DNA from 3 places in the Paenibacillus suaedae genome. Region 2 is predicted to be linked to each of the others. Evidence: riboswitches for the same ligand, from Rfam matches in the RefSeq annotation. Region 2 holds a riboswitch; each other region holds the start of a gene.

Region 1 (11,097 bases), on a different contig from region 2:
CAGTCGGCGGCGACGCAAAAAAATCCGCCAGCGGAAATCCCAACGGAGGACGAGGAGGAAGCCTCGCCCAATTGCTCCGAAGGTTAGCATCACGGCTGTTCCCCGCGTCCCATGGGAAATGTGCATGGAGGCCTCAAGGGCTGGACAGGTGCAAGGCATCGAATACGCTATGCAACAAGAAGTGTCGACAGAAGTCCCGCGCCCAATCGTCAAGAATGAGATGCAGAGGCGGTTTGCATCGTTTATGGAGCCTTATCGCCCCATCCTGCGGCACTTTGAGTGGATAAGGGCTATGGCTGAATCGTTCCGAGACGGGTTCGTACAGAGTCGTTTCCCTCAGGCTGCAGATGCGGTGCTTGTGCCGACAACGAAGCGTGTAGACGTCGTGCTCAGCGCATGCAATGAGGAGAGAAGCATTGGAGCTGTTCTGCAGCAATTGCAGCAATTGTCGCTAAATGATCTCTTTGTCATTATCAATGGTTCCAAAGACGGTACGCTGCAGGTCGCCAAAGAGCAGGCCCAGGAGGCAACCATTGTTCATTATACCGATCCGCTAGGGCACGATATAGGCCGCTCAATAGGGGCAAGGCTGTCGGACGCTGATATTGTATTGTTTATGGATGGGGACTTTCCAGTATCTGCTGATAATTTGGCTCCGTTCATATGGGCAATTGAGACGGGGGTCGATGTTGCACTGAATAATATTACTCCATTACTTCATCATTTCGGACAGCAGGATGGAATTACGCACTGCAAGCAATGGCTCAATCGCTGCTTGGGGAGAGAAGATCTGTATGCGAACTCAATGACAGCAGTTCCGCATGCCCTTAGCCGCCATGCCATCGAGACGGTGGGTGAAGAGGCGCTCTGTGTTCCACCCAAGGCGCAGGCACTTGCTATCGTACGGGGGCTCCATGTTCAGGCCGTACAGGTCGTGGACGTCATTCATAATAACCGAATTAGACAAACGAATGTCGGAGCAAGCAATCCGGTTGCCACATTAATTCTTGGCGATCACATGGAAGCCTTTCAGGCGCTAATGATGGAGAGGGATACAGTTCAGACAGACAACGTGGAGCGAGAGCGCATTGCAAGGGGAAGAAATGTTGGTTGAAGAAATCATATCCGTATCCACACACCAGTATGATCATTTCAACATATAATGCGCGCAAGTAACGGATAAATGTGCGAGATCAAGTATCGAACGCATATGTTCATGTAGGGAGGATGTACGTCATGAAGGGCATCATATTGGCTGGGGGGACTGGAACCCGTCTCTATCCACTGACCAAGCTAATGAATAAGCACTTAATACCTGTAGGCAAACATCCTATGGTTAGCTATGGGATAGAACGATTGCGCTCAGCGGGCATAACCGACATTTTCATGGTGATTGGTAAAATGTCTGCTTCGTTGTATACCGAGTATTACGGCAGCGGCCAGTCTATGGGGGTGCGCATAACGTATGCAATTCAGGATGAAGCAGGGGGCATCGCGCAGGCGCTGTCATTGGCAGAGCCCTATTTGACGCGGGATGAGAAGTTTGTTGTGTTGCTGGGCGACAACTTATTTTTGGACAATTTAACCCCTTATGTAGAAGCGTTTCATCAACAAGATGCTGGAGAGGCCCGTATTCTGCTCAAAAAAGTCAAGGATCCGCATCGATACGGCGTCCCTAAATTCGATAGAGAGCATCAAGATCGAATAGCATGCATTGTAGAAAAGCCAAAAAGCCCCCCATCATCCTATTGTGTTACTGGCATATACATGTACGATACTCAGGTGTTCGAACATATTCGTGCAATTGAGCCATCCGCGCGAGGGGAACTGGAAATTACCGACGTGAACAACTGCTACGCGCAAGCTGGCAAGCTGCAATACAATACGCTTCAGCAATGGTGGATCGATGCGGGTACATTCGATTCCTTATCAGAGGCTTCGCAGCAATTGTGGGAGGTGCGGTTGTGACGCATTTGCTCGTAACCGGCGGCATGGGATTTATCGGGAGCAACTTTATTTTATATATGCTCTCTCAATATGAGGGATTGCGCATTACGAATTTGGATGCACTCACTTACGCTGGCAACCCAGATAATGTGGGGGACGTTGTAACATCCGGTCGTTATCGTTTTATTAAAGCGGACATTACAGATCAGGCGCGTCTCGAACAGATCTTTGCGGAGACGGCGTATGATGCGGTTGTCCATTTCGCGGCCGAGTCCCATGTTGATCGCAGCATTTCTGATCCAGAGGCATTTGTTCGTGCGAATGTATTTGGAACACTTCAGCTGCTGGAAGCTGCGAAGCGTCACCAGATCTCGAAGTTCATTCATGTATCTACGGATGAAGTATATGGATCGCTAGGCAATACAGGTTATTTCACAGAAGAGTCTCCATTGGCGCCGAACAGCCCCTATTCTGCATCGAAAGCGGGATCTGACTTGCTTGTGCGAGCTTATGCACATACGTATGGAATGCCTGTTGTAATTACTCGATGCTCCAATAATTATGGGCCAAGACAGTTCCCAGAGAAGCTTATTCCGACGATTATCCTGCGTGCATTGTATGATGAACCGATTCCTGTATATGGTGACGGGATGTACGTACGGGATTGGCTGTATGTTACAGACCATTGTGCGGCAATTGATGCGGCATTGAGAGCGGGCAAGGCAGGGGAAGTCTATAACATTGGCGGGCATAATGAGCGTACGAATATTGACATCGTGAAGATGATTCTTCAAGTGCTGGATAAACCGGAATCACTCATCTCCTTTACCTCAGATCGTCCTGGACACGACAAGCGTTATGCCATTGACCCAGCAAAAAGTGAGCGTGAGTTGGGCTGGCGCCCAGCCGTCAATCTGGAGCAAGGGATGCAGGAAACGATCGATTGGTATGTATCCAACCGAACTTGGTGGGAGAGGGTTCGCACCGGCGCTTATTTAGGCGCACGCTGATTCAGGCTTCAGGCATAATAGGCTTTATAGGCAGATAACTGCATGATGACAAGGGAAGGTGAAGGCATGAGTACGACTGTGGGCCGCAAAAGGCCGCTGCTTATTCTAACTACAGCTTCTATTCGTACTCCACGCAAAAGAAAGCGTCGTCCGCTTGGCAAGCGATTGCGAACAAAGAATGGTCGAGCGGGCAGTCTGAGACGCAAAGGGGCGCGAAGAGGGTTACGGAAAAAGGGGGTTCTGAGATCGAGGCTATCGAAGCTATCGAAGCAGTCGAGGCTGCCGAAGCTAGGAAAAAACGACCCTGTTATTCATCAATTCATTCCAACCATCCCCAATCTGGAGGATGAGAAGCGGCTTAGCTTTGAAGATGGATACCGTCATGGAAGGTATGAGGGAGGCGAGTTGATTCTGGCGAATTTATTGCCTGAGAATACGTATCTCCCTGATATATCCGTAGAAGACGTCATCACTGCAGGCTTCGAACAGTTCCGGCATCAGTTGCAGTCGTTCATAGAACCGGAGGCAGTATGCGCAGAGCTTCATAAGGCGCTGGAAGAGCGAAGACCGATGTCCCTTGTCCGACTTGGTGATGGAGAGATGTTCGCCTTGGCACATGATAAGGTCGTTTCGACTGAACTCGTGCGGAGACATGGCGATTTCCTGGCCTATGCAGGACTTGAAATTCCTGATCATAATTGCCGGGAACAATTGGCTGAAGCTGTGCGCAAAGCGTCATTTGTCGGTGTACCTACCTTCCGTTCTCCGAATTTCCATGGCCTCCTCTTGCCGGTGCTTCGTGCACATGGCATACACATGGGTGATATGAGGCTGACCGTGTCGACAGTGAATTACGCTATTGCATTGCAGGGACACCTGTATGGCTTGCTTAGAAGGCGCCGCGTATTGACTGTGGGCAATGCCGCCGTGGGATTAGCATCCATGTTGAGGAAGCGAGGAATTACAGTTACCGGTACAATTGCTCCTGTTCGGGGGACAACGGATATCCCACGCATTCTAGATGAGGTGTCCCGATATGAATTTGATATCGCCTTGGTAGCGGCAGGAATTCCAGCGGTCATCCTGGCACAGCAAATAGCAGAGCGATACAACAAAGTGGCCATTGATTTCGGCCATTTAGCGAACAAGATCGCGGATGGAGTCATTGCAATATGAAGTTGAGATTGGATTCGGTAGTGTGAACTTGCATTAAGGGGAAGGGGAGGTGTGACACGTTTATGACTCGACATCGTCGGCCGGTACTGCAGAAGACGTGGAGGGCAGGAGCTCGAACATCAAACAGCACACACCAGCTATCAGGGAAGGGCAAGGGTGACCGGAGGCAAGACCGATTCGATCATGGTTATTCGTTAGGTTATGTCAGAGGCTTTCAGGCAGGTCAAGAACGGTATGGCACCTCATTCGACGGAACGAGCATCATTTTACCTGTTTATAATCAACGGAATCAGCTGGAGCAGTGCTTGGACAGTATTTTCTCGAATACGAACAGACCGATCGAAGTGATCGTTGTTGATGATGCCTCAACCGATGATACGCTGGCCTATCTGCAAAGGCTTAGCGGACAGATTAGATATCACAGCCATGAGACCAATCGAGGTCTGGCAAGTGCAATCAATACTGGATTGATGATGTCCAAAGGCAGCACGATATGCATATTGAACAGTGATACGCTCGTAACGCCGAATTGGTTGTCCGGTATGCTGAATTGCTTACACAGCAACATAGAATTTGGTATGGTTGGATCAGTGTCGAACCGTGTTGACGGCGAACAGCAGATACCTGTGCCTTACGAACATATCAAAGATATGTATGACTTTGCTGCTGAATATAATATCCCAGATGCAAGTCGGTGGCATAGCACAGATCGTTTGTTCCATGTGTGCCGCCTTATGCGCCGCAGCACATTTGAAGCGAATGGATACTTTGATGAGCGATTTGAGAATAGCGGATTTGCAGATGAAGATTATCATTTGCGCATGCGGCTGCTAGGGCTCAAGCTTATCGTATCGAGGGACGTATTTATCCATCGCTCGTTCCAAGCAAGCCTGCAGGAGCAGGATGGTCACACTCAATCTAGTCAGGATAAGCATGCGGCTTTCTTTCAAGAGAAGTGGGGCAATGCTTATGATTGGCTTCAGCGTATTCGTACGCAGCATGGGATGCTTGCGGGCCGGCAATGTCAGGCATTTTATCCGTCTCAGGTGGCAGTTACTGGACTAAACGATGCAAATTATTGGATTGAAAATGGGGCAAAACGTCCTGTTCAAGGGGAGTTGCGTATCCCGATTGTAAGGGTAAGTCAGCTTGAATTGCGAGGCTGGCCAACAGGAGTACCAATTGAGGCTGCTGCGGTTGCGCAGAAATGGAGTAAACAGCATGCAACAGAGGGAAAGATTCCTGACGGTGCTGTATTTAAAACGGAACTAGGAAAGTATTATCGTCGTGAGGGTGAAGCATGCAGAGAGCTTGTTAGTGATCATGCGCTGAACCGCTGGGGATTCGCTGATAAGGTAGCAATCCGTACGGAACAAGAGAGAAGCGACCTAACGGAACAGTTGCCAATTATGGCGCACCCGGTCATTCATTCCTATCACATTTGAGGAATTGAAGAATGGAAGCTAGGCCTTGTGCTTGGGAGGGGAGAATATTGCAACATTTCATCACGGACATGATTGGTCAAATGTCATATACGCAGCGGCATATGGCGCGCGTGCTTGACGCAGAGCGGCATGTAGCGGTTCGCATGGCGCAAATCGTGCATGCACTGCCGGATGTTGACCCTCAATTCGGGGGGGAGAACGATTATAAGGAATACTCCCAGGCATTAACGAAAAGTATCGTAGCTTATCTGAACGGAATCGCGGAGCTAGAGGAAGCGATGGCGGAACAGCTGCAGCATGTGTTGAAGGAGATTTCGGATGATGCAGAGGAATAATGCGCATGCAAGGGGGGATCTGCATGAATAGAGAACAGTCCTATCACGGCATTCTGGAGGCTATGGCCAAGATGCAGGGCAATGTAGCGAAGATCCTAGAAGCTAAAGCAGTAGAGGCCGAGAAGATGCGCAACTGGACGTTGAATCATATGACAGAGCATTCGTTCACGAATCATCGGGAACAGATTGTCGAACCTCTTGACGTGCATGCGCAAGTGGTTGAAGTAATCGAGAGTTTGACGAAGCTGCAAGTCAGTCTGTCCCACAATATGAAGGTACTGCTCCGGCGTGAGGAATCCGAGGGTTACGGGGATAGCCTCGGAGGGGGCATGTTGAATGGAGAGTTCGGAATAGGAGACAAAATGTAATGGCTGCAGCGCACGAGGAGCAGCAGGTGCAGATTGAAATGATCAAGGCTATTGTGCAGAGCCAATCCGCATTGGCACGTATGTTGAATCAAATGGCTGACCTCACAGCACATTCAGAAGCTGCAACGAAATTGCTCAAGGACAATATTCGTCTGTTGTCCATGTATCAGCTTGCACTATGCGGCATGGTCACAGGTTTTCAGACCCGTATTCGCAAGACAGGCACAGCTGCGCCTCCATGGCTGCATCCGGATTGTCAATTCGAGGAGATGAGAGTGGAGGAGGGAGAAGTTGCAAGTGAATAAGCTGAAGCGAGCACGGAGATCCCGGCGGCAAATAGGACAGCAGAAGTTGGTTAGCGGCACTGCATCAACGGGAAGCGTAAGGAAAGCGGGCAAGCAGGTTCCGCAACGGAAATCGCAAAGCCGTCTTCAGGTTGTGAAGCAGCCCGATCGTCGGCGTACAACGAAGCAATTTGCCTCAACACATTCGACTCATCATCGCATTCAGCATCCTGCATATCAAGATGGATATCGGGTGGGGTATGCGAAAGGATATGAAGATGCACATCAACTGTCCTATGCCAATCAAGCATAACGAAGTGAACAGTCTGACGCTTGCATGGGCAAGAGGAGGGCTGTTTTTTAATAGCTATCGAGTGATAGGATTCGGGCAAGAAGGAACTTGAACAAGTATCACGTTTGGGTAAACGGGGTAGAACGATGCGCAGTTGTATGCCTGCGCATCGTCAGAAACTTGATTTTCGTTTACAGCTCTCTATAAATTGGTTTCAAGGGGAGAGACATAGCTTCCTGCTTGAATGTGGCTCCAGTTGTATGACGTCAAGCGTGGTTCCGCCTACCAGAGGTAGATCGAGCCACATGCGCATAACGCTTGCTCCCCATGCACGAGGAATGATCGTATCCCACATGATTCCACGCTGCTGCACTTCCCATTGGGAGATCGCCTTGTGAGCTCGTAGACGAGTGCTGCCGCTATAGTTGTGTTCCGCACTGTCGAGTAGCTGTTCACGCGGTTGAAGTCGAATATAAACAAGGTCGGAAGCAAGATGAACGTCCATCTCTTCTGGTTGAACGATTCTGTCTCCATGCTGCTCGCTCCATTTTCCCCAGTGTTCAGATAGCTTGTGACTTAGTAATTGTGCAAGTTCTAGGTCTTGCATATCGTGCCTCCTCTCGATGAGATGCAATATCTGCCGTGCAGATCGAAATCGATTGCAAGCAGCGTCTCAGTTGTTGTGCGTATCCTACCTTTTGGAATAGAGATTGTAAATAGAATCCAATCCAGGAAATCCAAACAAATGGTCAAACAAAGCGTTTACATACAGGTATTTATTTAAATTTCTTTGTTTTTCTCATGAAATCATCGCCGCATAAGCAAAGTTGAGAAATTGCGAGGTAATGATGCTGTAATGAGAGATAAGATGGGATTAGTTGATCACAATTGCCCGGAAATGGAGAAATTATGGTTTTCATTTCATTTACAGCAGGAGGGGGAAAGGCGTAAGATTCAGTTCAGCAACAACAACGTTATCCGTTGCGTCTCAATCGCTGAATTCCGCAGGAAGCGGAAGCGGGGGAACCAATCAAGTGAATGGAGCTGAGTGGACAGTCAGCAGCCACCGTTCGCATGGGGTGAATCCGGCACAGGATTACTGTCCTGGCTGGTAGGGCGACTCTTCGCGCCCGAATCCGTCAGCTAACCTCGTAAGCGTACGGGAGAGGCGCGCCTGATCATATGGCGACGCACCTCTTTCTTGCAAGTAGGGCTTCGGACAGATGAACAGGAGGAACTGGATATGTACGATGCGGACCGGGTCATTACAGTGTTCGCAGGCTGTGAGACGGGGATTGAATTCATACGTCAGTTGAAAGGAGCAGGATATTCGGTGGCGGGAATTGCCCATAATGGGCGATTGGCAAAGCGATTAGAAGGTATTGGCGTTCATTCCATATGCCGGATCAATACGACGGAGCCGAAGGCGTGGGCCGTCCCTCATGTCCCGATTGGCCGAATCTATGTGTTTGAACAGAGCTTTGCGCTTTCCTGCCGGCTGCTTCAAATATGCCGGCAATGGACGACGGATCCGATCACAATCGTGACGAAACGTCATCATCCGCAGTCGATCTACCGATTGCTTGGCGCGAATTACGTCATTTATACGCAATCGGATCAAGTTTCATTTTTACTATCAGATATCATCTAATTAATCCATATAGGCAATGCTCACCGCTGAATCCCATTCATGGGAACGGGGGAACCAACGTTAGTGCGCCAGCTGTACATCTGCAGTTCGCGCAAGGGGTGAATCCGGCACAGGAATCCGTTCCTGGCCGGTAGGGCGACTCTTCGCGCCCGAATCCGTCAGCTAACCTCGTAAGCGTCCAAGGAGGCAGCCTTTATTTCGTCGTGGAACATTACGCGCACGTTTTTTTGACGATGCGCGAAATAGGCCACACGGAAAGGGTCCCTCTTTCCGTGTGGCTTTTTGTGTTGCCTGCGCGTTCCTACTGAGCAGGAAGTCTTGGTAGGAGCGGGATCGCGGCAGCATTGCCTGGAGAGATGAGAACCTTATTCAGGAGGAGGAAGGGACTATGTTTGATGCAGTCATGATGATTCTTCTCGCACTGCTTGGACTAAGCGTATTGGGTATTCTCCATTGGTGCAAGACGGAAGTGGAGGAACGGGGTGATCGCTCATGATGATCGTGTTATTCACCTTAATTACGGCACTGTTCATTTATTTGCTATATGCCTTAGTCAAGCCGGAACGATTTTAGTTTGGGCAGAGTGATTATTGATATTTGTACATTAGAGAAGGGTGGAACGGAACAATGAGTGCAATCGAATGGATCGCCATTGGAATTACCTTATTGCTTGCCTTGGCGATAGCGCGTCCGATCGGAATATATATGGCAGGGGTGTTTGATAATAGCGGAGCTCCAAGACCGCTGGATCTTGTATTTGGTCCGATAGATCGTATTTTATTTAAGTGTTTCGGCATTAAGGATCAATCGCAAAGCTGGAAGGCATACGCCTTTACGGCAGTTGCCACGAACGTGCTGATGATTGTGGTGACGTATGCAATATTCCGCCTTCAAGGGGTATTGCCGCTCAATCCGAATGGCATTCCTGGCATGGAACCGGGAGTAGCATTCAATACGGCGATCAGCTTCATGGCGAATACGAACTTGCAGCACTATAGCGGTGAAAGTGGACTGTCTCCGCTGTCACAAATGACGGGCATTATTTTCTTGATGTTTACGTCACCTGCTACTGCGCTAGCGGCAGTAATGGCCATTATACGAGGGTTGACTGGCAAACCGCTCGGCAACTTCTTGGCAGACCTTGTGCGTTCGATTACGCGCATTTTCCTGCCAATTGCGATCGTTGCCAGTGTACTGTTCATCTGGAATGGGGTTCCGCAATCCTTAAGTCCAATGGAAAGTGCAGTAACTGTTGAAGGAGCAGAGCAGCACATTCCGCTTGGGCCCGTAGGCTCGATGATGTCGATTAAGGAGCTTGGCAACAATGGCGGTGGCCATTATGGAGCGAACTCCGCACATCCATACGAGAATCCGAACGGTGTGACGAATTTAATTCATATTTTACTCATGTTGATGCTGTGCACGGGGCTGCCGTTTGCCTACAGCCGCATGGTCGGCAACAAGAAGGAAGGGCGAGTGCTGTTCGTCTCCATGGCAATCTTGTTCCTCATTATGCTCGGATCATCGCTTACGGCCGAACATATGGGCAATCCTGTGCTGAACACAGCAGGATTAAGTGGAACAGGCAGCATGGAAGGGAAGGAAGTGCGCATTGGCGTTGTGCAATCGTCACTGTATTCGGTCGTTACGACTGCATCGGAGACGGGCGGAGTCAATAATATGCATGACACGCTGACACCACTCGGTGGCTTGATCCCGATGGCGAATATGATGCTGAATACCGTATTCGGCGGCGTCGGTGCTGGATTTATGAACGTGCTGCTGTACGTCATGATCGCCGTATTCCTATCCGGTCTCATGGTCGGACGGACACCTGAATTTTTGGGCCGCAAGCTGGAAAGTAAGGAGATGAAACTGCTGGCGGTTACCTTGCTGGTGCATCCGATATTGATTCTAGTACCGACTGCAATTGCAGTTGCTACACAGGCGGACACCCTGTCCAATCCAGGATTCCACGGATTGTCGCAAGCATTATATGAGTTTACATCATCTGCGGCGAACAATGGATCCGGGTTTGAAGGGTTGGGAGATGCAACGCCGTTTTGGAACATTTCCACAGGTATTGTCATGTTCTTAGGGCGCTACGTATCGCTCGTTACGCTCCTTGCCGTAGCAGGATCGATGGCGAAGAAGCAGCCAATTCCGAACACAAGTGGTACGTTCCAGACGAATACGGCGCTGTTCGGTATCGTATTTGTCGGCACAGTACTTATTGTGGGTGCTCTGACGTTCTTCCCGGTAGTCGTGCTCGGTCCGGTCGCAGAACATCTGACGTTGTGGAAATAAGGGGGAACGGAAAATGAAGACGGAAAAACAGATGAAAACACCTGCGCCATTTGAACCGGCGCGTACGCATACACATCAAGACAAGGAACGGAGCATGTTCCAAGGCAGCTTAATGCGGGCAGCATCGATCGATGCGCTGCGGAAGTTCGATCCGCGCCAGATGGTTAAAAACCCGATGATGTTTATTTGCGAGGTTGGCTTCGTTATTACACTGCTGCTTACGTTCGTGCCGGATGCCTTTGGTTCGCCAATGCCACGTTGGTTCAACGGCGCGGTCAGCTT
Region 2 (11,097 bases):
TCTTTTCACCAGTGCCCGTGCTGGCGAATCTTCTCGACAAATCAAACAATTGCTTCCAGGTCATCTTGTTCGTCGGCACATCGATCTGATACTGTTTGAACAAATCTCGGTTGAAATATAGGACATCCGTGTAAAAATGCGGAGCTAATCCATATAACTTGCCGTCTCCTTTATCTCTAATCATGTCGATAAGTCCGGGAGAAATTGAGTCGATATCGAACTTGTCTTTCGCAATCATACCTTCGACGTCGTACAGCCGTCCCTGCCGCGCATAATCTTCGAACAAATTCTCGTTTAGTAGCAGCACATCAGGTTTATGTACCTCAATTAATTTCTTTAATTCTGTATTGTAGTCCCAAGTGCCATTTTGTTCGCGATCTGCGAGGGCGTTATTCATGTTGATAACATCGAATTCGATTTTTGGGTACTTCATCTTGAAGAGATTCCCGTAATCGTTGTAGAACGACTGTTCATCATAGTACATGACCTTGATTTTTCCACTTTCTAATCTCTCATTTTGTTCTTGTTCCCCGTAGCAACCACCTAGCAAAGACATGATCATGATCAGTGCAATTCCAAGCCGCCACTTCTTTTTCATGCTATCTCTCCTTTTCTGCCTATACAACGGACAGACTTGCTGTTTTGTGACGGGGGTAGCAAAAATTATGGGGTGGAAATAATCCGAATGCTGCTAATTTCATTTCTGACATTTGTCATATGTAGTTGGTGACATCGTACACTAACTGGCTCAAGCGTGCCTGCCGTACAATACAAACATAAGCAGTACGGCAACGGACAACCGAGATTGAGCAGCGCAGCATCGTTCAGCTTATCTCGAAAGATTGAACTAATTAGCCGAAAGCTGTACATAACACAATGACCGCATCACAGAATCACATACGATTCCTAATTTAATGACAAAGGATGATTATAGATGACATACGCAATCGAATGTACGAACCTAGTCAAGCAATTCGGCAACTTCCACGCCGTGAATCATATCGATCTTCGCTTCGAGCGCGGACAGATCAGCGCGCTGCTCGGCCCGAACGGTGCGGGTAAGACAACGACAATTTCCATGATCCTCGGGTTGCAAAAGCCGACATCAGGCGAGATTAAGGTGCTTGGTCAGCCCGCAGGAACACGGGAACTGCGCCACAGAGTAGGGGCGCTCATGCAGGATGTGCAAGCTCCTGATGGCTTGAATGTTGCAGAGGTATTGAATCTGTTCCGCAGCTACTATCGCAACCCACTTCCACTGTCCAGACTGCTTGACTTATCAGGTCTGCACGGAGAAGCGAAGCGGCGCGCAACATCGTTATCCGGTGGGCAGCGTCGGAGATTGGCCTTCGCGCAGAGCTTAGCTGGCAATCCAGAGCTTGTCCTGCTTGATGAGCCGACGGTTGGCATGGATGTGGAGGCGCGTGGTCGCTTCTGGGATACGGTTCGTGCGCTGTCGAACGATGGACGGACGGTTGTGCTTACGACGCATGACTTGGAGGAAGCAGATGCAGTGGCGGATCATATCGCGATCATTGCGGCAGGTACAGTGGCGGCCAGCGGAACCTCACTGGAGCTCAAGGCACAGACGGCATTGCGGACAGTGTCCTTCCGTCTCCAAGTCGAACAGCAGGACGAAGCGTTGATGCAGCTTCCGGGTGTTGTGAAGGTCGAACGTGCTTCGGGTCGGGTTCGTCTTCACGTTCGCAATACAGACGAAGTGTTGTCCGTGCTCCTGCAATCCGGATGGGGAGTCAGCGATATTGATATCCAATCCGCTAAGCTCGAGGATGCGTTCCGATCAATAACAAAATCTCATGAGGCTGCACGTACTCAAGCAAGCGTATAGTTGAGGACTGAAAATAAAAGATAGAGGCAGAGAGTGCCTTAATCATCACATATTAGGGGGAACTGATCGATGTTACAAGCACAAATCAAAGCAGAAAGTTTACGAATTATGCGCAGTCCATTCTTCTTGCTGTTCTCACTCGTCATGCCACTCGCTTTCTATTTCTTATTCGCTAGTTTAAATGGCGCATCTAAGTCTATTGAATCGACCACCTATGGCGCCTTCTCACTTATGTCTATGACAGCATTCAGCTTGATCGGAACGGCAATGAGCCAGTTCGGTATTCGCCTTGCCTACGAGCGTCGTGACGGATGGACACGTCTGCTTCGCCTGACACCACTATCTCCGTCGGTATGGATTGGCGCTAAGATCGTATCGCATATGTTGGTTCATTTGCTCGTCATTCTTATCATTTTCCCTGCTGCCTACTTTGCCTATCACATTGAGTTGACTGCTGTACAATGGGTGACATGCGGATTGTGGCTGTGGCTTGGAAGCATTCCATTCCTGGCGATCGGCTCTATTTTAGGAACGATGAAGAGCGCGGATGCCTCCATTGCGGTCGCGAACATTTTGCTCATGGGCTTTGCCATCATGGGAGGCTTGTGGATGCCGCTGAAGACATTGCCAAGCTGGATGCAAGTCATTGGAGAATGGCTGCCATCCTACCGCTATGCACATGGTGCATGGAGTATGCTCGCTGGGGGGAGTCCTGCCCTGCTGGATTGGGTAATTCTTCTGGGCTGTGGCATGATCTTCATGGTAATATCGAGTTATATCTTTAACAGACGGGAAGCGATGTAAGTGAACGTAGTCAAGAAGAGATTATTTCCCGAAAAAGAGGGAGCGGAGCCTTACATCTCCCTCGTCAACTTATGCGTGCCTATTTTTTTCCTGCTGCGTGAGACTCCGACCAAGGTATTGGTGGGGTTCACGCTGCTTCTGTTTCTAGTGATCGCATTTTGGCTGCAGTACCAGCACGAGAAGCAGGCAATGCTGTGGTTGGCTGTTCAGGCTGCAATTATTCTCGTATTTATCCTATTCTATCACCCTATGTATGCTTATATGGTGTTCATGATCGCGCAGATGATAAGCAGGCAGAAGACCTCCATTATTTTAGGAACAGCTGCCGTCATGGCGGTAGGTATCGTAATTGGATTGTCTCAACGCTTGGATACAGTAACCGCATGGTCATCCCTTCATACGCTGCTTCTCCCTCCATTATTCGGTGTGCTCGTCATGCCATTCATCATGCGTGCTGCTGGGCAGTACAAGCAGATGGCGGAACGATTGCAGGCAGCGACCTCACAGCTTGAGCGGATGGCCCAGCAGGAAGAGCGCCAGCGCATTGCACGTGAATTGCATGATACGCTTGGACATACATTGTCTTTGATCACGCTTAAGAGTGAAGTGACAGAAAAGCTGATTACACGTAATCCGGAACGGGCAATTGCTGAAGCGAGGGAAATTCGGGAAACCTCGCGTGCTGCGCTGAAGCAGATGCGTCAACTCGTAACTGAAATGAAGATCGTCAAGCTTGCAGAGGAATATGAGCATGGAAGGCAGCTATGCGCTGCCGCAGGAATTGAGCTGGAATTTCAGGAACGCAGCGAGGGAATTAGCCCTTCAGCAGCAGGCCCAAGCATTGTGAACCGATTGCCGTTATCAGCATTGCAGGAGACGATTCTCGCCATGTGCTTCCGGGAGACCTTAACGAATGTCGTCAGGCACAGCCGGGCGAAGCATTGCTCGGTTCGGGTTGAGGTGGAAGAGGCAAGGGTTCGATTGGAGATTGCAGATGATGGCATCGGAATTGATGAGCACCAGCTTAAGCAATCAAGTGGGACAGGCATGGCCGGACTGAAACAGCGGCTTCAGCTTGTGGACGGGACGCTTGCTATAGAGTCTGGTGCCCACAAGGGAACGGCATTATCGTTAGTCATTCCGCGTGTAATCCGCGATGGGAAGGGGAGAGGTTCATCATGATTCGAGTGATATTAGGAGAGGACCAACAGATGCTGCGAAGTGCACTCGCCACCTTGTTGTCGCTTGAGGATGATATCGAAGTGATTGGACAGGCCGAGAATGGCAGTGTAGCGCTGTCGCTTATAGAGGAACTTCAGCCGGATATCGCGGTATTGGATATTGAGATGCCGCTTATGACGGGGCTGGATGTCGCGGATGCAGTCAAGAAGAAGGGGCTGGACTGTCGGATTATTATGCTGACGACCTTTGCTCGCTCAGGCTATCTCCAGCGTGCAATGGCATCCAGTGTAGGCGGTTATTTACTCAAGGACAGCCCAAGCGACGAATTGTCGGATGCCATTCGCCAGGTATATGCAGGCAAGCGGGTGATGAGTCCCGAATTAACGTTGGCTGCGTGGGAAGACCCTTGTCCGTTATCCCCGAGGGAGAAGGAAGTGCTGTTGCTTGCTGAGAACGGACTGTCCATGCAGGATATTAGCGCCAAATTGTTCTTATCCTATGGGACGGTGCGCAACTATATGTCGGATGCGATTAGCAAAGTAGGAGCGGGTACGCGCATTGAGGCGATTCGAACTGCCAGGGAGAAGGGCTGGCTGGATTAAGAACTGCTGCTGGAATATATGCAGAAGATACTTGATAGAGAATTGTCGGCTCAATTAGCATCCAGAATATAAATGGATAAGTGCTTCATTCTCTCTAAGTGAATATTTAGCTTATTTTCAGTTTCATTTCAGGAATTACGAACATACTATAGCCATCCCTTACATAAGGAGGTGGAACCTATGAAACGCAATTCAACCGTAGCAGCGTGGACGTGCCTAATGCTTCTCTTGATGGCTTCACCTGCAGCAGCGCAAAGCAGAACTGCGCTAGATGCTGCAACAGATAAGAGCAGAGAGCAAGCTGCTGTACGAGTGGTCACTTCATCTCAAGCTGTAGTACAGCCGAATCAGCAGAGCACGGAGACGGATAAGCAATTAGAACAAGTACAGGCACAAATGAAGGAGATTCGTGCAGAGATGAAGCAGCTGCGCGAGAAGAAGATTCAATTGCTCGCTAAGAAACACGGAATTTCGACAGAAGGCAAAAGCAATAAGCAAATTCACCAGGAATTACGCGAGAAATTAGGCATAAAAGGACGACTGTTCCACGAGAAACATCACAATAATGGGAAGCATGTCGAGGATCGTCAGACTCAGCTTCAGCACGAGGAAGAAAAGCATCGAGCAGAGGTGGATGGGCTCACACCAGAAGAGATTAAGGCGAAATTTCAAGAATCGAATGGGTCAGTCAAGTAAATTAGAAGCGTCTATGCGAAAATAGTGAATATCCAGACAAGATATCGGGACATGCGCACAAGCGCATGTCCTTGTGTTGTTTAATGGCGATGAAAATGGTTGAAACTGAAAAAGAAATATTTCGTAAAGATAGATAAAAGTATGAATCGTTGACATGCAGAGATGCATAGGATAAAGAAGCTGAAGTTGAGCGGGGATAAAGGGGATAGCATGAAACAACCCGACGAAAAGGCGCGGGGCGCTTCTCATCGGGTTATGTAGTCGTTCATATCATTATAAGAGTGCAGGAAACTTCCAACCTATTGATTGTCTGTAGCGATAGAAGAAAAGTCATTTTCGCTCATTACGCGACGAGCACCAACATAGCGCTGCTCATAGTAGTCCATGCTAAGGCTGTCGATGCGTGTACCTTTGCTTGTCGAAGCGTGTGCGAATTTGTTGTTGCCTACGTAAATGCCGACATGCGATACACCGTTGCCGCCGCTTGTGTCAAAGAAGACCAGGTCTCCTGGACGAAGCTCGTCTTTGCTAACTTTCTCACCAGAGTCAAATTGCGACGAAGATGTGCGAGGAAGATCAATTTCGAACTTGTTGAACACGTACTTCGTAAATCCGGAGCAGTCAAAGCCTTTCGTTGTTGTACCACCATACTTGTACGAAATGCCAAGCAAACCTTCAATCGTGTTGTCCATTTTGGATGCTGCGAATGTGCTGCCTGCACTGAACGAAGTAAACAGAACGCTCAGTCCGAGCACCGCTGTAACTAGCTTCTTCTTCAAAGGGAAAGCTCCTTCCGTGCCTGCGAGGTTAGCTGGAGGGTTCGGTTGAAGGACCCCTATGATCCCTGTGTTACAAGATCAATTCACCCGTAAAAACTGGTTCCCCCGCTTTCCGGTCCGCCCGGAAACTCGGCATTCTGGTTTTAGGATTATGTATTGCTGCGTGCGATAGTAACAATTTTGCAAGAGTTAGTGCCGCTTTCATGACAAAGTTGTAATAAATCTAGATTTATTGTAACAGACGGAAATTCCTTTGACAAATATTTTTTGTCCTTGACACGAAAAAAACTTGTCATATCAGCGTTTTTTTCGCTGATAGACAAGTTTTTTAATTCATTTTGTTAGGTTACGCTGCTTCAATATCATCGTAACCCTTTGTAACTTTGTAACTCTGTAACTAAATTGCGTTCAATCAGAACCCTCATTATTTCATCTGTTGCTCTGCTTCCTGCCAGACAGCGTGGCGTGCAGACAATCCCCACATTTTAAGTATAGTCATAATGGCAGGCAATGCCTGTTGAATAATGAGTGCGGTAATTCCGGTGAACACGGCCGCCGCGGTTGTGGACAATATGCCTACGCCAATGGTGATACCAATAAAGAGAAGTGACAATCCTAGAATGGGAAGCAAGCGACGAGTTCCGGCTGTCACAGATCGAATTAATGGTGTTTCTGAGGCAGCGCCGAAGTTAAGGAATAAGAACAATTGATGAACAAGCCAGCCGCCAATGAACCAAGCGATTACGAACGGTGCCACTGCCACGAGTAAGGAAGATAGAGAAGCCGATGTGGACAGGGCATGCGCCGCATAAGGAACGAACCATATAGCTGGTGCGATAATGAGCAGTGTCTCGAGTAGATAGAGGACAAGCATTGGCTTCCAAGCGAGCTTGATCCCTTGGAAGAAGGCAAGCCCCTGCTGCTTGGGCCGTGACATAGCATGGAATACACCCGCGTGAATGAAGGGGGTAAGCAGCATGTGGACGGCAACGAATCCGAGGATAGCCCATAAGTAAGGGAAATAGTCATTCGTCTTCATTAGATAGAACTGGCTTTCGGTCAGAAAGAGCTGCCTGCTCATCTCGGTAGGTGCTGGATCTGGGTAACGGCGCAGGATAGGTGTTACCACTCCATCGACGAAGCGATAGAGGAAGAACCCCCATAACAGTTGGTACAAGAATAGAATGACCCATATATAGATGTGCTCTTTGCACCAATTCCAGCCTGAACGCACATAAGCCTTCACACTATCACCACCCCAAAATGTTCGTAACAGCTTCGATTACCTTGATGACGGATAAATTAACTCGTGTACGGACAGGTTCATCGACATGAGCACGCATATAATTATTGATGTGCTTGTTCTCAACGACAATCGAATATAGAGGATCAACCATGACCCAGCTGAGCGGCGCTTTATGGGTGACGGTATATTGAATGCGGTCTCCCTCTCCATTCCATCCCTTGCGAGTCGTCGTGCCATCCGAGAACCCGAATACGATCGGAATGGATGGATAATTGGCACCGAGCTTGCGGATATGGACAGTCGCTTCATATTGGGTAGACCCATTCGATTCAATCGTACGTGAATCAATGTTCTCCACGGCGAAGTCTGCCATCATGCCGTTGTACACATATTGTTGGAAGAAATCATTCCACTTGCGGTTAGTTACCTGCTCAACGACTCGCTGAAAGTCTGATGTAGTTGGGTACTTAAAACGGTACTTCTGCGTATAAGTTCTCATAATGCGGCTCATCATTTTTTCCCCGACCTGCTTCTCGATTGCAAGCAGCACCAGCTTGGCACGCATGTACACATTTTCTGCGTAATGATTTTGATTTTTGTAGCGCCATGCATTCAGCTTCAGTGGAGCCGGATCTGTGATGTAGCTGGCTTGTATTGCGTTATTTGGAAGTACTCCGAATTCTTGCTCCATCAGCTTGTCTTCTGCATAGGAAGTGAACCCTTCATCGAGCCATGCTTCCTCGAATTCGTTTGAGGCGAGAAGTCCATAAAAGTATTGATGTCCAATCTCATGAACGACGGTACGTTCTAAATCGTAACCTGGACTCTCATCTTCTGCACCGAATGCTGTAATCAAGGTCGGGTATTCCATTCCTCCAGCTCCGTTGCCCAATTTAGGAGGCACGATAATGGACAAGGTAGAGTACGGGTATTTGCCGTACCATTCGCTGAACTTGGACAGAGCCGTCTTCGCAGCGTAGAAATAACGCTCCTTCAAATCTTTATGCTTCGGGTCTAAATATAACTTGATACGAACCCCTGGTACTTGGCTAGAAGAGAACGGCTCTTCAAAATAGACAAAGTTTGGAGATGCGGCCCACGCGAAATCATGAACATCATCCGCATAGAATTGATAAAATTTCTTTCTGTCTGCTATCGTAGGGGTTTTCGTTGGAAAGCCTGTAGCGCCTACGATGTAATTGTCGGGTACTTGAATGCGTACACTGTAAATGCCGTAATTGGAGTAAAATTCGGAATTACCGTGATATTGGTGCAGATCCCAGCCTTCTGATGCCCGGCCGCGTACCCCTGCCTTTTCATAGGCAGCAATCTTAGGGAACCATTGGCCAGCCATCACGAAATTATCGGCGTATCCCATACGTGCAAATATTTTCGGCAGTTTTACTTCAAAATCCATGCGAAGTGTGACTTTCTCTTGACTTCGTACTGGCTTGGTAAGACGCAGCTTCAGAAGCGTCTCATCCTTCGCGTTTCCGTCATCTGGCTGAATGTACTGTACCCGGTTCATCAGGGACATACCGTCAACCGTGGATAACGATTTTAGCGTCATGCTGCCATATCCATCCGCAGGGAACTTGTCTTCCCGCAATTTTCCGCCAGACTCCTTCATGAAGGTGGTATCGGGCGAACGGAAAGCGTTCGGATACATGTGGAAGAACAGTTCATTGACAGTCGATCTCCCAGGATTGGTCCAAGTTACGGTTTGCTTGCCGATAAGGGTATGTGTAGACTCATCCAGTTTAACTTCAATATGGTATTCGGCAATACGCTCACTCAGTACCTCCGCATTGGGGGTCTCCACGGCTTGCTGCGTAATGGGTTCCTGAACCGCCTGCTTGTTCACCTCGGGTCCAAGGGACGGAACGGATCCAGACGGCCAGAACCGAACGAGGAGGAAGCTGCAGGCGGCTAGGAACAAGGCAGTGAATAGAAGCCGGCGATATACATTGCTTCGGATCATACGTTTTTACCTCCCGTTGACAAGCATCTACAGCATGTATATGTTGGCTTTTTGCAGATTATTAGCTAAAATGAAAATGATTTTGAGTACGTGGTAAGGAAGGAGCGCATGACGAAATGGAATCTTCAGATAAGAAAGTAAAGAAGCCGCTGGCATTGAACGTAATGAGCAGTGGTAAGCATAAAGGATTTGGTTCGGGTAGTATCGATCTGAACAACGTGTCGCCCGTCATCATCGATGAAGGAACGGCGTACATCGATCTAGGCGCGATGCATGCGAAGAGTAAGGTGGAGCGTGGAATTAAGTTCTCTACGAATAAAGAGGATGTTCCGAATGGCCGCCAATGCTGGATCGTATGGGTGGCAGTCGATCGTTCTGCGGAAGGTGCGTTCTACGGCGGCTTGGCTGCTTGTGAAATGCTGATCGACACGGAGGCAAAGCGCGGCTGGAAGATGCTCGCAGACCACGTCAATCGGATGGACTATGCAATGAAGCGCCGCGTGCTCGTCGAAGAGCTGAATACAGAAGACAAGGCAGCGCTGCGTGAGCTGCTTATGACGCACAATGCTGAGTGGTGGGAGCGTACGCCAGAAGAAGTGAAGGCACAGCTTGCCTAGCATAATCATTTACATCTAAAGAAGGCCGCTATTCCGATCTCGTGATCGGTGCAGCGGCCTTCTATTATTATAGAGATGAGTTCACTCATTACAACAAGGTGACTTAGACGCGATATACAGGCATCTTCTTCACCTGTGCGACTCCTGTTTCGATCGCAACCTGAGCAATCGCAGATGCAACGCTAGGCACGACACGCTTATCGAGCGGGTTCGGGATAATATACGTCGGGCTGAGCTCTGCATCGGTAACGATAGCCGCAATACCGCGGGCTGCCGCCAGCTTCATATCATCCGTAATATCTATAGCACGAACATCGAGTGCGCCGCGGAAGATGCCAGGGAAAGCGAGCAGGTTGTTCACTTGGTTCGGGAAGTCCGAACGACCTGTACATACTACTGCCGCTCCAGCAGCAAGCGCTTCGTCCGGGAAGATCTCCGGCGTTGGATTCGCCATTGCAAATACGATCGGCTTCACATTCATGGAGCGCACATGCTCCTGCGTCAGCACCTTCGGTGCGGATACCCCGATGAATACATCTGCTCCGCGTACAACATCGGTCAGCGTACCGCGTAGATGTCCGCGATTCGTTACCTTCGCCATGTCTGCCTGCGCAGGATTCATCCATTCCTCGCCTTCGCATACTACGCCCTTCAGATCCACTAGGGCAACATGCTGAATGCCTGCCTTCAACAGCAGCTTCGCTATGGCAATGCCTGCAGAGCCGGCGCCATTGATGACAACGCGTACGTCCTCCATCTGCTTATCTACCACTTTCAGTGCATTGATTAACGCAGAGAGCAGCACGATAGCAGTGCCATGCTGATCGTCATGGAAGACGGGGATATTCGTTTCTTCCTTTAAGCGCCGTTCAATTTCGAAGCAGCGTGGTGCCGATATGTCCTCCAGATTAATACCGGAGAAGGTAGGCTCCATATTTTTGACGATGTTCACGATCTCATCTACACTTTGCGTGGATAGACAGATTGGGAAGGCATCGACATTGCCGAACTGCTTGAAGAGCATGCACTTGCCCTCCATGACCGGCATAGCCGCATAGGGGCCGATGTCGCCGAGGCCGAGAACGGCCGAACCGTCTGTCACAACGGCAATCATGTTGCCACGTGACGTATACTCGTTGGCAGCATTCGCATCATTTGCAATCAGGCGGCATGATTCAGCCACCCCTGGTGTATATACAAGGCTCAGATCCTCTGGGGATGTCACCTCAATTTTGCTAGTCACTTCAATCTTGCCGTGCAGCTTCTTATGAAGTTGCAACGACTCTTCTTTGATGTCCAGTGCGACTGGCATACTACAATCAGCTCCCTGTTTATCATTCC
Region 3 (11,097 bases), on a different contig from region 2:
ACGATGAATGATTTGCAGCAGTGGATTCGATGAATAATTGGAAGATAGGAAGAGTTGAAAAGCCGTCCCCAAGTTCGAAGGAGAACGTGGAGTGACGGCTTTTTGTTATGGTTTATCGTTTATAGATTTGGCGATAGCGAGCAGGTGTAAGTTGTTCAAATTTCTTAAATGACTTAATGAAGTAGCTCGGTTCACTGAAGCCAAGCTCATTGCTAATTTCCGAAATAGACAGATCGGTAGTCTCCAAGATTTGTTTGGCCCACTCGATTTTGAGATGCGGTATGAACACCGAGAAGTTTTCTCCTGTTTCTTTCGTAAAAATACGACTGAAGTAGCTGGGACTGACATGGCAGAGTGCCGCCATATCCGTCAGCTTTACGTTCTCGCTCTTGTGTGTATAAATATAATCGAATGCAGGCTGAAGCATCGAGTTGGAGGCATGCATTTGCTGATTTTTCATCTTGCTAATTTGATTGTCGATCAGCGTGTTATCCAGTTCTGCCTTGAATGTCTGAATGCTGCGATAGCTATGGTCTGCTAAAAACTCGGATGCAGTCTTCTCACTATGAAGCGCCTGCCGATACATTTCAATGGTTGTATTTTTGGAAATGGCTTCCTCTACAATGTAATTGCATAGATGATAGAGCATTTCAGAAATGGTGACAACCTCATCATAGGACAGTTCCGGCAAGGAGCTGTATTCTGGTTCGAGATTCTTGAACTTTCGATTCGCATCCGCATTAGCGGGTCGGTTTACAATTTGTTCGAGCTCCATCGGATTGTCACGCAGCTTGACTTGTCCGGCCATTACTGCCCCCATATATTGATTATTCACGATAATCGGAATGGCAATATCGACAATGTTAAAGTGGCACAAATAGATATACGGCTTATTCAGCCGAACAGCCTCTAGACCGCCGCGTGCATCGCACTTCTGGCAGTATTGCGACAACGATTCATCTTGCCGTATGGCCTGGCAGAAGCTTTGGCAATGACTATGCGCTGTTACTGGGATGCCCTTATAGTCAGTCGTAATCACGGCCATCTTCGTCACTAAGGATAGCGAGTCTTGCAGCTGCTGCCATTTTTCCATATCGATGATGCTCTCTAAGCTAAAACGGGAACTCACGATGACTCATTCTCCTTTTGTTTGCATAGCTAAATTATAGCATATTTTTCTGGTTGAATGACAAGATAATACCATTCGGCGTACAAATGATAAGAAAATCCGATAAGATAGCGCTTTATTTCGCAATAATAGTTCAATGATCTGGTTCATTGACGGTTCTATAATAAACATATAAATAGCACAGAGGAGGCATTTAATCATGAGAAAAGCGTTTATCAGCCCAGCCAAATATGTACAAGGTGAAGATGAACTGTATAACTTGGGTTATTTCATTCGAACATTCGGAGATTCTGCTCTTCTGATCGCTCATCCAGATGATGTGCAGCGTGTAAAGCATAAGCTTGAACATACAATGAATAAATACAAAGTTACGTTAGTTGAGAGCGGTTTCACTGGAGAATGCTCTCGTCAAGAAGTAAAACGATTACAACAGCTTGCTATTGAGCATAATTGCTCATGTACAATTGGACTTGGCGGTGGCAAAGCGATTGATACAGCCAAATGTGTGGCAGAAGGGGAAGCGCTCATTATCGTTCCAACTATTGCAGCAACTGATGCGCCAACTAGCCATTCCGCGGTCATGTACACGCCTGAAGGGGAATTTGACGATTATGCTTATTTCAAGCAAAGTCCTAGTGTGGTCATGATTGATACGACTGTCATTGCGAATGCGCCAACGCGCTTCCTCGTAGCAGGCATGGGAGATGCGCTCTCCACTTACTTCGAAGCACGTGCAACAGCAAGCTCTTATTCGAATGTAAATGCAGGACTGCCTTGTGGTGCAATGGGAGGAGTAGCACCTGCCAAAGGTACGAAAGCAGCACTCGCACTTGCGAAGTTGTGCTACGAAACATTGCTTGAAGACGGTGCGAAGGCGAAGATGGCTTGCGATGCGAACTTGGTAACGTCTGCACTGGAGAACATTGTAGAAACGAATATTCTGTTGTCTGGATTAGGGTTCGAGAGCGGCGGATTGGCGGCAGCTCATGCCATCCACAATGGATTAACTTCACTTGAAGGCACTCACTTTTATATGCATGGCGAGAAGGTAGCCTTTACAACATTGGTGCAGCTTGTCCTTGAGAATGCAAGCGCAGCAGAAATGAACGAGGTATTGGAATTCTGCGTAAGCATTGGTCTTCCGGTATGCTTAGCTGATCTCGGTGTAACAAGTGTTACGAACGAGGAATTACAGGCAGTTGCACAGAAGGCGTGCATCCCTGAAGAATCTATCCACTCCATGCCGTTCCCAGTCACAGAAGAGATGGTCGTATCGGCGATTCGAGTGGCTGATATGATGGGTCAACAATTTAAAGGCCAGAAGGACGTGTAAGGAATGAAAAAAATATTGAATCAACCGGAAACATTGGTTCGGGAAATGTGTAACGGTATGGTGCTTGCACATCCGGAACTGGAGTTCATCAGCAAATACAAGATTGTCAAGAAAAAAATCGTGAATGAGAACAAGGTTACGTTGATCAGTGGCGGAGGAAGCGGTCATGAACCAGCTCACGCTGGATTTGTTGGACAAGGCATGCTCGATGTAGCCGTATGCGGTGATGTATTTGCATCCCCATCACAAATTCAAATTTATCAAGCGTTAAAGGCCTCTGCAAGCAAGAAGGGAACGCTGCTCATTATTAAGAACTACAGTGGCGACATTATGAACTTCAAAAATGCGTCGCATCTAGCCAAAGAAGACGGAATTCAGGTCGATTATGTCAAAGTGGACGACGATATAGCTGTAGAGGACAGTCTATACACGGTTGGCCGCAGAGGTGTTGCAGGGACAGTGCTCGTTCATAAAATTGCAGGTGCGGCCGCTGAAGAGGGCTTGGAGCTTGCAGAAGTGAAGGCGATTGCTCAGCACGCGATCGACAACACAAGAAGTATTGGATTCGCGCTTACCTCATGCACAGTTCCAGCAAAAGGAACACCAACGTTCCAGTTGAATGACGATGAGATCGAGTACGGCGTAGGAATTCATGGGGAGCCTGGCATTCGCCGAGAGAAGATCGCTTCTGCTAACGAACTGGCGAAGAAAATGGTTGCGGATTTGTTCCGTGACATGAAGATTACAGCAGGCTCTAAGCAGGAGTTAGCCGTGCTGATTAACGGATTTGGCGGTTCCCCGCTGCAAGAATTGTACTTGCTGGCGAACGCTGTAGTTCGGGAGATTCATGCGCAACAAATTACTCTTGTTAAAGTATTCGTAGGCAACTACATGACAAGTATCGATATGGCTGGTGCGTCGGTGTCGGTTATCCGCTTGGATGAACAGCTTAAGCATTACCTCGAAGCAAGCTGCAATACGCCAGCGCTGCAGGTGAGTGGTTCATTTGAACCAATCCATCCTGAGGAGATGTCCGAAGCAGGAACTGCGAGCCACGAGGTATCTTTTACAGTAGAGACGGACGAGGCCTTCTCGAAGGTCGAACATAATGTGTTCACGGTTAATAACCTGATCTATCTAACAGACAAGATGAGCGAAATCATTATTGAAAATGAAGTTCCATTCTGCGAGTTGGATTCACATGCAGGTGATGGCGACTTCGGTATGAGTGTGGCGAAGGGCTTCAAGCAATTGAAAAGAGAATGGCATGACATCATTGCACATCATTCAGATAACATGGGCAGCTTCCTCCATGCTTGCTCGTTAGTTATTATGGAGCATTGCGGCGGCGCTTCTGGCCCAATCTGGGGTTCAGCATTCCGTGCAGCCAGCAAGTTCGCGGGCGAACGCGTAGAATTGACCGTTTCTGAATTTGCACAAATGATGCAAGCAGTTGTTAAAGGCATTCAAGACACGGGCGAGCGCTCATTTGGAAGAGGAGCTGTAGTTGGGGATAAGACACTTGTCGATGCGTTGGCTCCATTTGCAGATGCGTGGGTACAGAGTGCGTCTGAGGGCGATGATGTGAAGACTGCTTCTGTGAAAGCGGCAGAGGCTGCTGTTCAAGGTGCAAAGTATACAGAGACAATTGTAGCTCGTATGGGAAGAGCGGGGGCGGTTGGCGAACGGAGTCTTGGCTATCCTGATGCTGGTGCCTATGCGCTTGGTGTGATTTTCACAGCGTTGTCCCAAGTGATCAAGTAAGAAGCGAGCGAATTAGGAATAGAACAATTTCCGACCAAATGGAATACTAGAAAAGTAGAACCGGAGTGCAGTCTAGCATACTCCGGTTCTTTTCGTTTGGAAGATATTATAATTAATTACAATATATTTGAAATGATCTCCTGTATTATCCGTGTTAGGATCGGAAACGTACCACAAAACAAGCCGAAGCTCGTCAGAGCGCGGGGGAACCGATTCATTGGGGTGAAGTCGTGTAGCGACAGGGGAGTCCACTTTAACCCGAACCCGACAGCTAACCTCGCAGGCTGCAAAGGGAGAGATGTACAGGATGAAGAAGACATTTAAGAAAGTTGTAATTACAAGTGCGATTGCATTGGCACCGGTTATGGCGGTGAACTCTGCTATGGCAGCACCCGTTAGCCCAGTGCAACAGCCGAATCCAATGATGAACTCGAATTGTTCAAACCTGGGTATGAATATGGACTTTGATAAAGTATTCCAAGATAACTCGGAATTGAAGCAAATCTTGTCCAAATGGATGGAAGCCATTCAAAAAGAAATTGGGAATAAGCCAATCGTTCCGCCTCCCGTTCAAAAGCCAGAGGTGGACAAGCCGGAAGTAAATAAACCAGAAGTTGAAAAGCCAGAAGCAAACAAACCTGAAGTTGAGAAACCTGAGGTAGAGAAGCCAGAAATCGAGAAACCTGAAGTTGAAAAGCCTGAGGTTAACAAACCAGAAGTAAACAAGCCAGAAGCTGAAAAACCAGCAACACCTGGTGACAATAAACCAACTGCGCCACAAGACAACAACAATGCGAACAGTGACTTCGCTAGCCAAGTTATCGATTTGGTGAACCAAGAACGTGCGAATGCTGGTTTGCAGCCATTGAAATCCGATGCACAATTGAACAAAGTTGCGATGATCAAGGCGAAAGATATGAATGATAACAACTACTTTGACCATCAATCTCCAACACTTGGCTCCCCATTCGATCTGATGAGAGCACAAGGTGTCAATTTCAATACTGCTGGCGAGAACATTGCCAAAGGCCAACGTAATCCGCAAGAAGTAATGAACGCGTGGATGAACAGCGATGGACACCGTAAGAACATCCTGAACTCCAGCTTCACTTCCATCGGTGTTGCATACTACAATGGTGTGTGGGTACAATCATTCACAGGCTAACGAGTTAAGTATGTAGATATCACATCAAGAACCTGCAGGTAAATGCAGGTTCTTTTTTTTGTATTTAATCAGGCGCTCTACAAGAGAATAACGAGGAAATTAACAGAAATGAAGTTGATCTTATATGTCTCTGTTGAAGACCGGATTCAGTTTCTTTTCAATGTTATACCAATTGTGCCATTCTGTTGTTGGAACGATGAATTCTCTCATTGCTGCACGCATCCATACAGATCGAGCAAAATTTTTAACATTTATGCGTCTACAGCGATAAATCACTTTGTCTTCATTGGGCAGCTCAACCTGCATAAGCCACGCGCAATAGGACGTGAACGACAACTTATTAAGCTCAAGCATTGACAAGACGGCTGTCGCCATGCGTTCATCTTCCTCTGTTCGCAAGATATGATTCGCATGAAGAAGCATGTGCTCAATGGCACTGAGAAGCTTCTTGCATTCCTCTGGGCCAATGTGTGGACTGCGTACACAAGCAGCCATGACATCTGCGATGTGAGCTGGAGCATGAGCCCATCCTTTAACTTCTACATAATCGCGATAATCGTTCTCCTGCATGCAATAATCAACAACTCGCTTCGCAATGTGTTCATATAAAGGCTTGCTTATATAAGGCTGTTGTTCATCACGCTTCAGAAGCAGTGCGAGTAAGAGGGCGGAGAATGTACGTTGGAAGACCGAATCGTTCTCAGCAGTCCCAATTCCTTTGAAAAGCATTTGGTCTGATAACGTCTGATGAAGAAGCTCTGTTAGTTGTCCAGCGGTCAGGATTTTTTGTGTAATAAGCCATTCATATAATATCCCGTATGCAAGATCATCCCTCAATTCAGGATCTGTAGAGCCAAGTAGGCTGACTACTTGTTGTACGGCTTCATATTGTTCGATTTCTGTTGGTAGCTCATATTGATGATCCATAATTGAGCGCAGCTGCTGCTTGTCCATGAAATGAATCCCCCCATTAAAGATGTTTAGGTATTTGTATTCGCTAATGAATAATCATAAAAAGAATGAGATGATCATTTTAACATGATAGGAAAGAAATGTATATGTAGACGAATGGTAGTAACGAACGAAATCATGGTTTCTAGCAATACGGTATAGTTAGCAAGTAAGGAGGGAATGAATAAGAAACCCCCTGAACATAATCGTTAAGGGGGTGGGCGATAACTTTATACCCAACCGAAGGCTCTAGCGAGCTGAGCCGTGGCGAAGGTGACAGCTATAGCGATTCCAAGCGGAATAACGGCAGATAATATTGTCCATTTTGCACTCTTCGTTTCTTTATAAATGTTGAATAATGTCGTTCCGCAAGGGTAGTGGAGCAAGGAGAACAGCATCATGTTCAATGCAGTCAACCACGTCCACCCATGCTGCAGGAAGATATCCTTGATGTTCTCCATTCCATCTGCATCAACCATTGCCCCAGAGGACAAGTAGCCCATTAGCAAGATAGGTAGGACAACCTCGTTCGCAGGCAAGCCGAGCAGGAATGCCATAACGATGAATCCATCTAAGCCAATAGCATGGGCGAATGGATCGAAGAACGAAGCCATATGATTCAATACGCTGTCGCCACCGACAAATACGTTGCCAAGAATCCAAGTCAGAACGCCGGCCGGTGCCGCAATAACGACAGCGCGAGTCAATACGTTAAGGGATTTGTCACGTGACGACAATAAAATCGTCTTCCAGACTTGCGGTCTGCGGTACGGTGGAAGTTCAAGCGTATAATGTGTGGGCACACCGCGCAGTGCTGTTTTGGACATGACCCAAGATACGGTCAAGGTGACAACAATCCCAATCATAACCATACCCATCACGATAGCTGCCGTTACGATCGTCTGCATCCCGCTTGCTACACCTGCTGCCATGAACAGAGATGACAACAGAATCAGGGTCGGCCATCTGCCGTTGCATGGTACGAAGTTATTCGTTAATATCGCTAGCATGCGTTCTCGTGGCGATTCGATAATCCGTGTAGACAAGATCGCTGCTGCATTGCATCCGAAGCCCATTGACATCGTCAAGGCTTGTTTTCCGTGTCCGCCTGACTTTTTGAATAGACGATCCATGTTGAATGCAACTCGAGGCAGATACCCGAAATTCTCAAGTAACGCGAAAATAGGGAAGAAAATAGCCATTGGCGGCAGCATGACACTGATTACCCATGATGTACCGCGATATAAGCCGAGTACAAGAATGCCATGCAACCAAGCAGGAGCATTCATTGCTTCAAATGCCGTGTTTAAGTACCCTTCAATCACTTCGAAGAAGGAAAATATCATTTCCGACGGAACATTCGCTCCAGCAATCGTCAACCAAAATACAACACCCAAGATGGCGAGCATGATCGGAAAGCCCCAGATCGGAGAGGTTAGAATCTTGTCTAACCGGTATGTGCTTTTTAATTTCTTCTTGTCTTCATAGACAACGGCTGCACTGCATATATCACGCGTCGTACGATAAATATCCGTTACAATTCCGTCCCGAATTGCTTCTCCGCTTGCAAGAGTGCGTGCTCTGGACAATAAGGAGTCCAATGATTCTGAATTAGTGGCAAGCGGTGTGGCCATATGAAACAACTCCCTTCACGGTATCTGCGACCGGCGAGTTCCATCTGGATCTCATCGAATTGATCAAGCTCTCATCACCGTCAAGCAGACGAAGTGCAATCCATCTTGTTGGAAATGATGTGCCAAGCTTCTCCCGAATGATCGGTTCTAGTGCTGCGATTTTCTCTTCTATATCCTCGCTATATTGCACGAGCAGCGGGGCAGGTACAATCTTGCCGGAAGCTACGCCCCTAATTTTCTCCATCATTTGATCAATCCCAGTACGGTGTCGTGCAGAGATCGCCACTGCGGGTACACCAAGCTTCTTCTCAATCGCATCAATGTCGATCTTAACACCGAGCCGCTTCGCCTCGTCCATCAAGTTAATACAGACAACAACGCGGTTGGTCATTTCCATCACTTGCAGTGCCAAGTTCAAATTACGTTCCAGTGATGTCGCGTCCAATACGACGAGTGTCACATCGGGTTTCTCAAAAATAATATAATCCCGAGCGGCTTCCTCGTCGGCGGAATTGGAATAGAGCGAATACGTACCTGGCAGGTCGACCATTTTATAGGTAGTACCTTCATGATTGAAGTGGCCTTCTGCTGTTAGGACGGTTTTTCCCGCCCAGTTTCCCGTATGCTGCCGCATTCCTGTAAGGGAATTGAATAAGGTGCTTTTACCGGTATTTGGATTGCCGGCTAAGGCAACCGTATATTGTTCTGTCATTGATCATCACTCCCAACTATTTCGCCATACATGAGTATGCTTTCTTCCTTGCGAAGCGCTATCGTTGTATTATTGACTCGGAATGCGATCGGATCGCCGAGCGGACTGCGCTGCAGCACTTCGATCACATTGCCTGGAACAAAACCGAGATCAAGCAATCTTCTCCGTAGTACTCCTTGAACTTCGATTCGATTCAACCGTACATGCTGGCCTGTGCCAGCACTGTATAGCGTTACGACATTTGAATGCATTTGATTCACTCTCCTGATTTCACCATGTCCTAAAAAGTTTGCCTAGTGCAAGATTTGTCCCAAAAAAAAGCGGAATTGTTCCGTTCATGCTACTTCATTAGTATAGGTCAACTATGTTTGTTGGGCAACAAAAACTTTCCCCGATGCAAAAATATTTATATTTATCATATGCGTGAAGGGTGGAAACGTTGCCATCTTCTCCGTGAAAATTATCATTCTAGTTGGATTGATCATTATCGCATTCTAAATATCGTGAGTTCGCTTCTCGACAGTGATGATGGTAAACGGATTACGCTTAGCCCACCAGCAATTCTAAACCCTGCATAATGATTCATAGACATTGTACGCACGATGACACTGATGGGAACACATTATGTTCAATGCATCAATTATGTACCGTGTCAGAACAACTAGAAGCGGCTAATATACAGGAAATTCCACCTCATTCGTCGAAGGGTAGAGTGTGGAACGAGGCGATATCGTACATGTACGAAAATAGCATGATCGATTTTCAAATCCTTGGTGCAGAAGGGAAGATTGAATCGTGAGTGATAGATTGAATAAGTCTAATACGATAATCCATCGAATAGGCATCCAATACCCGATTATTCAAGCAGGGATGGCAGGGGGAGCAACCACACCTGAGCTTGTAGCGGCTGTATCGAGCGCTGGAGGGCTCGGGACGTTGGGAGCGGGATACATGCAGCCTGAACAGATGAGAAAAGCAATTCGGGCAATTAAGCAGCTTACGAGCAAGCCCTTTGCAGTAAATCTATTCATACCAGAACCAGCTGGGATTGATCAGCATATATCGGATGCAGTGATGGAAGATTTACAGAATATCGATAGACAGCTGAATGAGCAAGGTCAAGAAATCAGCGAGGGTAGAAGTAAAGATAGAAGTAAAGATAGAAGCAAAGAGACATACTGCTTTGATGAGTCAGCTTATCGGCTAACTTTTCATAACCAGATTCAAGTCATTCTTGAAGAGAACGTTCCGGTTCTCAGCTTTACATTCGGAATTCTCGATGAGATCTATATTCGTCAATTGAGAGAAGCTGGCATTATCTTAATAGGAACAGCAACACATGTTGCCGAGGCGATTCAGCTTGAAGCTGCAGGTATCGATATGATCGTGGCTCAGGGCAGTGAGGCAGGCGGGCATCGTGGAACATTTGTGGGAGACCCCTATTCATCTCTAATCGGCACATTGGCGTTAGTTCCTCTTATTGTCGATCAGGTATCCGCTCCCGTCATTGCTGCCGGCGGTATAATGGATGGACGCGGGATAGCGGCGGTCATGGCCCTTGGAGCACAAGCAGCACAGTTAGGGAGTGCTTTCCTGCTGTGCAAGGAGAGTGGGGCACATCCCGCTTATCAAGCGGCCATTCGCGCATCTGACGAATGCAGTACGGTCATTACGAGGACAATCTCAGGCAAGCCTGCAAGAGGAATACGGAATGATCTCATTCGCAGGCTGGAGACTTATCACGATTCCATACCTGCTTATCCAATTATGAATGAACTTACTAGAAGCGTTAGACAGTCGGCTGCTCGAACCAATAATCCTCAATACATGTCATTATGGGCAGGGCAAGCAGCACGAATGGGGGAAATTCAAGGAGCGCATGACAAGATGGAGCAGTTGATCAAGCAATGGAGAGATGTAGTGGAGACGTTGCAAAAGTAAAATTGAGAGCGACCGATGGTGATACAATGATGATTAAACGATGATGAAACGATGATGAAACGATGATGAAACGATGATGAAACGATGTCAAATCAATGATTCATCAACGACTAGACAACGAATAAATCACGATAATTTGATAACGAAATGTTGATGAATCGTTAATGAAAATGATGGAAGAAAATAATCTGAAAAATTTACGAAAATGAGCCAGATTAAGCTATGTAGGCGATAGTTTAAGGAATTGGCAAATAGCTGCACAATGTTTCGTTAATGCAAGTTTTGCAAAAAATCATAATTTGCTTCATAATGTCTTAGGAGAGCTCGACGTTCAGCGTTGGGCTTCCAAGCATGAATCGCGGAGGAGCAAGACATATGAGTGCTTACATTGGGGAACGTTATCAATTATGCAAGGTAATTTTGCATTTGGCAGATGGAGTTTTATATGAAGCCATAGATTTGTCACTT

What was found. Region 2 has a riboswitch for cyclic di-AMP ahead of RQP50_RS28015 (C40 family peptidase). Riboswitches for the same ligand answer to the same signal wherever they lie in the genome.
Region 1: linked by a shared signal. The riboswitch ahead of RQP50_RS25875 (hypothetical protein) and the one ahead of RQP50_RS28015 (C40 family peptidase) in region 2 are both predicted to bind cyclic di-AMP.
Region 3: linked by a shared signal. The riboswitch ahead of RQP50_RS22660 (CAP domain-containing protein) and the one ahead of RQP50_RS28015 (C40 family peptidase) in region 2 are both predicted to bind cyclic di-AMP.

What each region holds. Positions count from the first base shown of each region.
Region 1 is NZ_JAVYAA010000008.1:209,648-220,744, forward strand. It holds gene RQP50_RS25825 (glycosyltransferase family 2 protein) at 125-1,114, shown strand; gene RQP50_RS25830 (sugar phosphate nucleotidyltransferase) at 1,237-1,968, shown strand; gene rfbB (dTDP-glucose 4,6-dehydratase) at 1,965-2,957, shown strand; gene RQP50_RS25840 (GT-D fold domain-containing protein) at 3,024-4,133, shown strand; gene RQP50_RS25845 (glycosyltransferase family 2 protein) at 4,196-5,578, shown strand; gene RQP50_RS25850 (hypothetical protein) at 5,626-5,913, shown strand; gene RQP50_RS25855 (restriction endonuclease subunit S) at 5,937-6,281, shown strand; gene RQP50_RS25860 (hypothetical protein) at 6,281-6,586, shown strand; gene RQP50_RS25865 (hypothetical protein) at 6,579-6,878, shown strand; gene RQP50_RS25870 (hypothetical protein) at 7,072-7,464, opposite strand; cyclic di-AMP (ydaO/yuaA leader) riboswitch at 7,841-8,030, shown strand; gene RQP50_RS25875 (hypothetical protein) at 8,101-8,508, shown strand; cyclic di-AMP (ydaO/yuaA leader) riboswitch at 8,523-8,700, shown strand; gene kdpF (K(+)-transporting ATPase subunit F) at 9,004-9,081, shown strand; gene kdpA (potassium-transporting ATPase subunit KdpA) at 9,136-10,815, shown strand; gene kdpB (potassium-transporting ATPase subunit KdpB) at 10,910-11,097, shown strand, end outside.
Region 2 is NZ_JAVYAA010000011.1:44,836-55,932, forward strand. It holds gene RQP50_RS27985 (ABC transporter substrate-binding protein) at 1-598, opposite strand, end outside; gene RQP50_RS27990 (ABC transporter ATP-binding protein) at 935-1,849, shown strand; gene RQP50_RS27995 (ABC transporter permease) at 1,919-2,653, shown strand; gene RQP50_RS28000 (sensor histidine kinase) at 2,654-3,835, shown strand; gene RQP50_RS28005 (response regulator transcription factor) at 3,832-4,437, shown strand; gene RQP50_RS28010 (serine protease) at 4,618-5,133, shown strand; gene RQP50_RS28015 (C40 family peptidase) at 5,433-5,912, opposite strand; cyclic di-AMP (ydaO/yuaA leader) riboswitch at 5,916-6,057, opposite strand; gene RQP50_RS28020 (hypothetical protein) at 6,337-7,158, opposite strand; gene RQP50_RS28025 (M1 family metallopeptidase) at 7,163-9,139, opposite strand; gene RQP50_RS28030 (YwhD family protein) at 9,256-9,756, shown strand; gene RQP50_RS28035 (NAD(P)-dependent malic enzyme) at 9,860-11,068, opposite strand.
Region 3 is NZ_JAVYAA010000006.1:280,298-291,394, reverse strand. It holds gene RQP50_RS22680 (4'-phosphopantetheinyl transferase family protein) at 1-33, shown strand, start outside; gene RQP50_RS22675 (PocR ligand-binding domain-containing protein) at 113-1,129, opposite strand; gene RQP50_RS22670 (glycerol dehydrogenase) at 1,329-2,462, shown strand; gene dhaK (dihydroxyacetone kinase subunit DhaK) at 2,466-4,226, shown strand; cyclic di-AMP (ydaO/yuaA leader) riboswitch at 4,398-4,527, shown strand; gene RQP50_RS22660 (CAP domain-containing protein) at 4,534-5,391, shown strand; gene RQP50_RS22655 (DUF2785 domain-containing protein) at 5,512-6,345, opposite strand; gene RQP50_RS22650 (nucleoside recognition domain-containing protein) at 6,573-7,976, opposite strand; gene RQP50_RS22645 (FeoB small GTPase domain-containing protein) at 7,954-8,688, opposite strand; gene RQP50_RS22640 (FeoA family protein) at 8,685-8,939, opposite strand; gene RQP50_RS22635 (NAD(P)H-dependent flavin oxidoreductase) at 9,484-10,629, shown strand; gene RQP50_RS22630 (PASTA domain-containing protein) at 11,005-11,097, shown strand, end outside.